DNA from 2 places in the Fictibacillus sp. B-59209 genome. Region 2 is predicted to be linked to the other one. Evidence: riboswitches for the same ligand, from Rfam matches in the RefSeq annotation. Region 2 holds a riboswitch; the other holds the start of a gene.
What was found. A riboswitch is a leader RNA that binds a small molecule or an ion and turns the genes downstream of it on or off. The one in region 2 is predicted to bind lysine.
Positions count from the first base shown of each region.

Region 1: linked by a shared signal. The riboswitch ahead of P4361_RS22645 (amino acid permease) and the one ahead of P4361_RS12230 (aspartate kinase) in region 2 are both predicted to bind lysine.

Region 1 is NZ_JARMMC010000043.1:38,103-42,110, forward strand. It holds gene P4361_RS22645 (amino acid permease) at 1-1,430, opposite strand, end outside; lysine riboswitch at 1,523-1,713, opposite strand; gene P4361_RS22650 (DEAD/DEAH box helicase) at 1,987-3,432, shown strand; gene P4361_RS22655 (LysE family transporter) at 3,574-4,008, opposite strand, start outside.
Region 2 is NZ_JARMMC010000016.1:89,339-93,346, reverse strand. It holds gene uvrC (excinuclease ABC subunit UvrC) at 66-1,844, shown strand; lysine riboswitch at 1,918-2,106, shown strand; gene P4361_RS12230 (aspartate kinase) at 2,301-3,536, shown strand; gene bioB (biotin synthase BioB) at 3,599-4,008, opposite strand, start outside.

The DNA.
Region 1 (4,008 bases), on a different contig from region 2:
TTTGTTTTGTGTTTGAATTTATAGCCTAACCAAACAGCCAGGAAGATCGGAATCCCAATGTAAGAAACAAGGGCTCCTTTCCAATCGATGCTTCCGCCTGTAAAGGCAGAATAGTTTTGACCGAGGATAACGACAAAACAGAGAGCGAAAGCAAAGATCGGACCGATTGGGAACCATTTTGCCAAGTAAGGCAGTTCTTTTAAATTCCGCCCCTGTGCCACATACGCTCTTCTGAATCGGTAATGGCTGATCGCAATTCCGAGCCAGGCGATAAAACCGGACATCCCGGAGGCATTCAGCAGCCAAGTGTAGATGACGCCGTCACCGAACAGTGAAGCAAAGAAAGCTACAGCTCCTACAGCGGCTGTTACAATTAGGGCTGGAACCGGTACACCGCGGGAATCCAGCTTCGCCAGAAACTTAGGTGCCTTTCCGTCTCGTGCCATATCCCAAAGCATACGGGTCGATGCATACATACCGGAGTTACCGGCAGATAATACTGCTGTTAAGATGATCGCGTTCATAACGGAAGCCGCAAACGCAATTCCTGCTTTATCAAAGACAAGTGTAAAAGGACTTACAGTAATATCGCTGCTTGCCAATCGGCTGTCTGTGTAAGGAATGATTAAAGAAATGACCAAGATTGCCAGAACATAGAACAAAAGGATACGCCAGAACACACTTTTGATCGCTTTCGGGATGTTCCTTTTCGGATCTTCTGTTTCTCCTGCCGCAACCCCTAACAGTTCTGTTCCCTGGAAGGAGAAACCTGCAGCCATAAATACGCCAAGCGTCGTAAAGAATCCGCCGTGGAACGGTGCGTCAGCGATCGTAAAGTTCTTAAATCCGATCGGATCTCCGCCTAAAATGCCGAAGATCATAAGTGTTCCTAAGATCAAGAAGATGATGACCGTAATGACTTTGATCAGAGAGAACCAATATTCTGCTTCACCAAACCCTTTTACCGATAAATAATTTAATAAGAACATAATGCCTAGGAACAGTGCACTCCAGATAAATGAAGGTGTATCTGGAAACCAAAATTTCATGATTAATGTTACGGCAGCAAGTTCAGCTGCAATGGTGATTGCCCAGTTGTACCAATAGTTCCAGCCGAGCGCGAATCCTAGTGATGGATCCACAAATTTTGAAGCATACGTGCTGAATGAACCCGCAACCGGCATGTAAGACGCCATTTCTGCGAGGCTTGTCATTAAGAAGAACACCATGATTCCAATCGCTACATATGAAAACAGAACGCCGCCTGGCCCTGCAGTATGAATGGATCCTCCGCTTGCTAAAAATAATCCTGTTCCGATCGTTCCCCCAAGAGAGATCATCGTTAAATGGCGGGATTTCAGTCCCCGCTTTAATTCATTGTCCGCGTTTGGCGACTGCGGTTGTGATGGATTCCGTGCTGTGTTTCGCATAAAAAAACTCCTTTTCGTTTTAGGAAGGAGTGGGAAATAAAAAAAGCCGCCAAGCATTGGGCGACGATTATTATTAATCCGCATCATGCCTTCCGTAAGATAGCGCATCCCACCCACCGGTTATTCGTGGGTGTGACAGTGCTGTTCCTGTTCGAATACAGCCCCAATTCATACTTCCAGAGTTAAGCACAAATTTCGGCAGCTTTTCCTTTCACACGGAGTCTATGATGTCCTCTGCATCTCGTACGTCCTACTTATAAAAGCCGCGACCTCTACCTCATCGGATTGATGAGGATTTTTTAATATCAAGTTAGTTAACGCTAAAAGTTATTATAAAACAGCGCTGTCGTTCCTTCAACTGTTTTTTATTGCCAGCATTTTCACTTTTGAATTAATTCCCTCATTATATCATTGTTTACCTATCACCTACGATCATACGGAAAGGTTCCTTTAAACAATCGTTTAAAATTAAACCCGATTGTCCATCATTTCAAGTATAATGAACACTATTCAGGTTATGCTGAATCTGGATAATATAAAAAATCGAGGTTCCTACATGAATAATAGAAGTTTTAACGATTATCGTATAAGCGATGAAATAAAACGAGCACTTACAGTGTTGAAATATGAAACTCCGACTGAGGTTCAGACTGAAGTCATACCATTAGCTCTGGAAAAGCAAGATCTCGTCGTAAAATCCCAAACAGGCAGCGGAAAAACAGCAGCCTTTGGTATTCCGGTATGCGAAATGCTGGAATGGGAAGAAAAACGGCCACAAGCATTGATCCTTACTCCCACGCGCGAGCTCGCTGTTCAAGTTCGTGAAGACCTTACCAACATTGGAAGGTTCAAGCGGATTAAAGCTGTTGCTGTATATGGTAAAGAGCCTTTTGCGAAACAAAAAGAAGAATTGAAACAAAAAACGCATGTTGTCGTCGGTACACCGGGACGCGTCATGGACCATATCGAGCGTGAAACCCTCGTCTTAGACCAAATCAAGTACCTGATCATTGATGAAGCAGATGAAATGCTGAACATGGGCTTTATTGATGAAGTCAAAAAGATTATTAAACAGCTTCCTTCAAACAGAGTAACCATGGTCTTTTCTGCAACATTGCCAAAAGATATTGAAAATCTCTGCCATCAATATATGAAGGATCCAGCAAAAATCGAAATAGCTTCTGCCGGGATGACGACAGATACGATCAAGCATTCTTTAATCAACGTTCAGGAAGAGGTGAAGCTTGCTCTTCTGAAAGACGTGACGGTCGTTGAAAACCCGGACAGCTGCATCATTTTCTGCAATACGAAAGAGCACGTCGATACCGTGTTTGCAGAGCTCGAAGCCTCTCAGTATTCTGTTGAAAAGCTTCATGGAGGATTGGAACAAGAAGATCGATTCGCGGTGATGGACGGGTTCAAGATCGGGAATTTCCGTTATCTTGTCGCCACGGATGTGGCTGCGAGAGGAATTGATATTGATAATGTAACCCTCGTTATCAACTATGACGTTCCTATGGAAAAAGAGAGCTATGTCCACCGTACAGGAAGAACTGGCCGGGCCGGCAAAAAAGGAAGAGCCATTACGTTTGCATTGCCTTATGAAGGAAAGTATCTTAGAGCCATCGAAAGATACATCGGCTTTGAGATCGATGAAGCGGAAGCACCGACAAAACAAGAAGTGGCTAAAATGCAGCGGCCTTTTGAAGAAAAGCTCAGCGGGCGCCGAGTCGTGAGAAATAATAAAACGGCCCGAATCAACCAGGATATTACGAAACTCCACTTCAGCGGCGGAAAAAACAAGAAGATCCGAGCGGTCGATTTCGTTGGAACCATCGCAAAAATCCCTGGAGTCTCAGCAGATGATATCGGCATTATCACCATCCAGGAGAATTGGTCCTATGTTGATATTCTTAACGGAAAAGGCTCACTTGTCCTGCAAGCCATGGAAAATACCACAGTTAAAGGCAAGAAACTGAAAGTCAGCAAAGCGAAAAAGTAAATAATCCTTCTGATAAGCAAAAGAGCACGGCTGCATTTTTCTCAGCCAGTGCTCTTTTTTTCTATCGATCCAGATTATATGAAGAAAAAGACCTGACCTAATGACCAGCCTCTTTAAACGATCGTTTAAATCATTGATATCTTATTCCACAACCACCGAAACCGCACTATACACTAACAAAAGGGCCATTACCACATTGAATGCTCTTCTGTATTTTGATAAAAAGACTTGAAACATGGAACCGAACAGACTCCAGCTAAACGTAGCCAGGAAGCCGATAAACGCTAGAAATAATGAAATCAGCAGCAGGCTGGCATTGGAATGGTAAAAGGGAATCACAAACGTGGAAATGACAGTCAAGCCATATAAGAGGCCTTTTGGATTAACGAACTGAAGCAGCATGCCTGCTTTAAAACTGTTATTCTTGTCTTCTCGTCCGCTGTTTTTAGTCTTGCTTTTGCTGGTTAACACCTTATAAGCCAGATACAGCATATAGACCGCACCCAGGATCGTCATCGCAAACTCGATCTTTGGTATGAAGTTCTTCAGCCAAAGATTAAAGTAGCTGCTCAGCAT
Region 2 (4,008 bases):
TTTAACTGCCAAAAATAAGGATATCATGCTATGATGTTACATAGAAAAAGGAGGGGAGAGACAACGTGGACACCATTAGAGAGAAGCTGGCTGTACTTCCGGATCAGCCCGGATGTTACTTAATGAGAGACCAATTCGGAAAAGTCATCTATGTGGGGAAAGCAAAAGTATTAAAAAACCGTGTAAGATCTTATTTTACCGGTTCACACGATGGGAAAACACAGCGTTTAGTCGCAAATATTTCCGATTTTGAATACATCATCACCTCCTCAGAGCTAGAAGCTCTCCTTCTTGAAATGAACCTGATCAAAAAACATGACCCTAAATTTAATGTCATGCTGAAAGATGATAAAACGTATCCGTATTTAAAGATTACTGCTGAACAGCAGCCCCGGCTCTTGTACACCAGAAAGATTAGAAAAGACAAGGGCAAATACTTTGGTCCGTTCGTTAATGCCTTTGCCGCACAAGAAACGAAAAAACTGCTGGACCGGCTGTATCCGTTGCGCAAATGTGATCATATGCCTAACAAAGTTTGCCTATATTACCATATCGGCCAATGCCTCGGCCCATGTGTTTATGATATTACCGAAGAACAGAACAAGAAGATGGTCGATGAAATCGTTAAGTTTCTGAACGGAGGCTTTCCTGAAGTGAAGGAGGAATTGACCGAGAAAATGCTGGCCGCTTCGGAAGACCTTAATTTTGAACGGGCGAAAGAACTGAGGGATCAGATCCAGCATATTGATGCGGTCATGCAGAAACAGAAAATGATGACCGCTGACATGGTGGATAAGGACGTTTTTGGTTTTCATTACGATAAAGGCTGGATGTGCGTCCAAGTCTTCTTTATCCGCCAAGGAAAGCTTATTGAACGTGATGTTTCCCTCTTTCCTTTCTATGGAGATGCCATCGAAGACTTTTTATCGTTTATTGGACAATTTTATCTTCAAAAAAATCATATTCTCCCGCGGGAACTTTTGCTGCCTCCTGAGGCGGACGGCGAATTGGTCAAGGATCTTCTCGGCGTGAAAGTGATACAGCCGAAACGCGGGCAAAAGAAAGAGTTTGTTGAACTTGCAACGAAGAATGCACAGCTCGCTCTGCACGAAAAATTTGCACTGATCGAGCGTGATGAGGAACGTACGGTAAAAGCGGTTGAAAATCTGGGGCTGCAATTAAACATTCCAGCTCCATACCGGATTGAAGCATTTGATAATTCCAACATTCATGGGACAAATCCAGTATCTGCGATGATTGTATTTGAAGACGGTAAACCGAACAAAAAAGAATACCGGAAATATAAAATTAAAACGGTGACAGGCCCTGATGACTACGCCTCCATGAAGGAAGTAGTCCGCAGGCGTTACTCCCGCATCTTAAAAGAGAATGGGCAGCTGCCGGATTTGATTATTATTGATGGAGGGAAAGGACAGATCGCTGCTGCGCAGGATGTTCTTGAAAACGAGCTGAACCTTGATATCCCGGTCGGAGGACTTGCTAAGGATGATAAGCACCGTACATCCCAGCTCTTGATGGGAAATCCACCTGAAATTATACCGCTGCTCAGAAACAGCCAGGAATTTTATCTGCTGCAGCGTATACAGGATGAAGTCCACAGGTTTGCTATCTCATTTCATCGTCAAGTGCGTGCGAAAGGCATGTTTCAATCAAGTCTCGATAACATTCCTGGAGTCGGTGAAAAAAGGAAAAAACTTTTGCTGAAAAAATTCGGTTCCATCAAGAAAATGAGAGAAGCCACTCTTGAGGATTTTCATGCGGCAGGCATTCCATTAAGTGTTGCAGAAGAAATTATTCAGGCTCTTCAAAATGAACCTTTATAAAGGTATTGATTTTTCAGAAGTCCTTTGCTAAACTTAAAACAAATTTTAATAGAGCGCCATACTTCAGTTTTGAAGTGATGGTAGAGGAGCAAAAACCAATAGTAAGCTATCTGAAGAGAAGGAGCTCTTATGATGGTAGCTGAAAGGGGATTTTTGCCGAAGCTTTAAGAAACTCCTGTTTCTTACGGCTGGACCTGCATTGAATAAATGCAGAGCTGTCACACATTCTTGCCCGGAGGGTGTGTGGAGGACTATCTCACAAGAGGGGAAAACAAGCTGGCTTACTGTTGCATATACCAAGCAGCAATAAGGTCTTTTCCTTATTGCTGCTTTTTTATATTTATTTTTGCATTTCAGTTTGTTGCGTAGTGGAAGCCGAGACAGGCTGGCCATATCTGGGTGCCTTTTGCAGGAAGGCAATAAATTCGATTTCATTGATGAGAAAGGATGGACATTGTGGCTTTAATCATTCAAAAATTCGGAGGTACAAGTGTCGGCACACCGGATAAAATCAGAAACGCGGCAAGTCGGATCATTCAAGCGGCAAACGAGGGGAATCAAGTAGTAGCGGTTGTCTCAGCAATGGGAAAAACAACGGATGATCTTGTGAGGCTGGCAGGTGAAATAACAGCAAGGCCTTCCAAACGTGAAATGGATATGCTTTTGACGACAGGAGAACAGATCACGATTTCACTGCTTGCGATGGCCCTTCAGGATGCCGGGTACGAAGCCGAGTCTCTGACTGGCTGGCAGGCTGGAGTTGAAACAGAAGATGTTCACGGCAACGCGCGCATCTTAAATATCGATACAAAAAGAATCCAGCAAATGCTTGCAGACGGGAAGATTGCAGTAGTTGCCGGTTTTCAAGGATTAACCTCTTCGGATAATATTGCAACACTGGGACGGGGAGGATCAGATACGACGGCCGTTGCTCTGGCAGCTGCTCTTCGTGCCGATAAATGCGAAATCTACACAGACGTTACTGGTGTATTTACAACAGACCCGCGGGTGGTGAAACATGCCAGAAAGCTGCCTTCCATCTCCTATGATGAAATGCTTGAAATGGCGAATCTCGGAGCGGGTGTGCTGCATCCGAGAGCTGTAGAATTCGCAAAGAATTTCGGAGTAAGACTTGAAGTTCGTTCGAGCACAGAGAAAGAAAACGGAACACTAGTGGAGGAGGAAGCAACAATGGAGAATAATTTAGTAGTGAGAGGATTGGCTTTTGAAGGAAACGTAACAAAAATTACGATTGAAGACCTGCCGAATGGCTTAAACACACTGTCTTCTGTTTTTTCCTTGTTGGCAGAGAATGGTGTTAATGTAGATATTATTATTCAGAGTGTAAACAAGCAGGAAAGAACAAACATATCGTTCTCCATTGAAACAGCGATCTTAGATGAAACAATTGAGCTTCTAGAAAGATATAAGAGTTTGCTTCAGTTTGGTTCCATCCAGCATGAAGATGGATTGGCTAAAGTATCTATTGTTGGTTCAGGAATGATTTCTAATCCAGGAGTAGCTGCACAGATGTTTAAGGCTCTTTCTGAGCAGGATATTATGATTAAAATGGTCAGCACATCAGAGATTAAAGTTTCTACGGTCGTTGATCAGCAGGATATGATTAAAGCGATTGAAACGCTGCACGACGTCTTTGAACTGGACGCAAGGCAGCCGGTTCAGCAGTTATAATAAGAAAAATCCGGGCGAAGCTGCCCGGATTTTTTTATAAATGGAAAAAATTCGCTGCAGGATTAAACCTGTACAGGTTCGTTTAAGAAGTCGATCTCAAATCCAAGGTCCTCAAGGATTTGGTTGTCAGCATTTGTTTCCTGTCCGTCGGTGGTCAGATAGTCGCCCACGAAAATAGAATTTGCAGCATAAAGGCCCAGCGGCTGAAGGCTGCGGAGATTTACCTCTCTGCCGCCTGAGATCCGAATCTCTTTCGTTGGATTAATATAACGGAACAAGGCGAGCACTTTTAAACAATAACGGGGGTTCAGCTCGTCAAGATGCTCGAGAGGAGTACCTGGTATAGCATGCAAAAAATTAACAGGGATAGAATCTGCATTGATCTCTCTTAGCGCTTCTGCCATCTTAATGATGTCGTGCCGGCTTTCGCCCATTCCTACGATAACGCCTGAACATGGGGAGATTCCTGCTG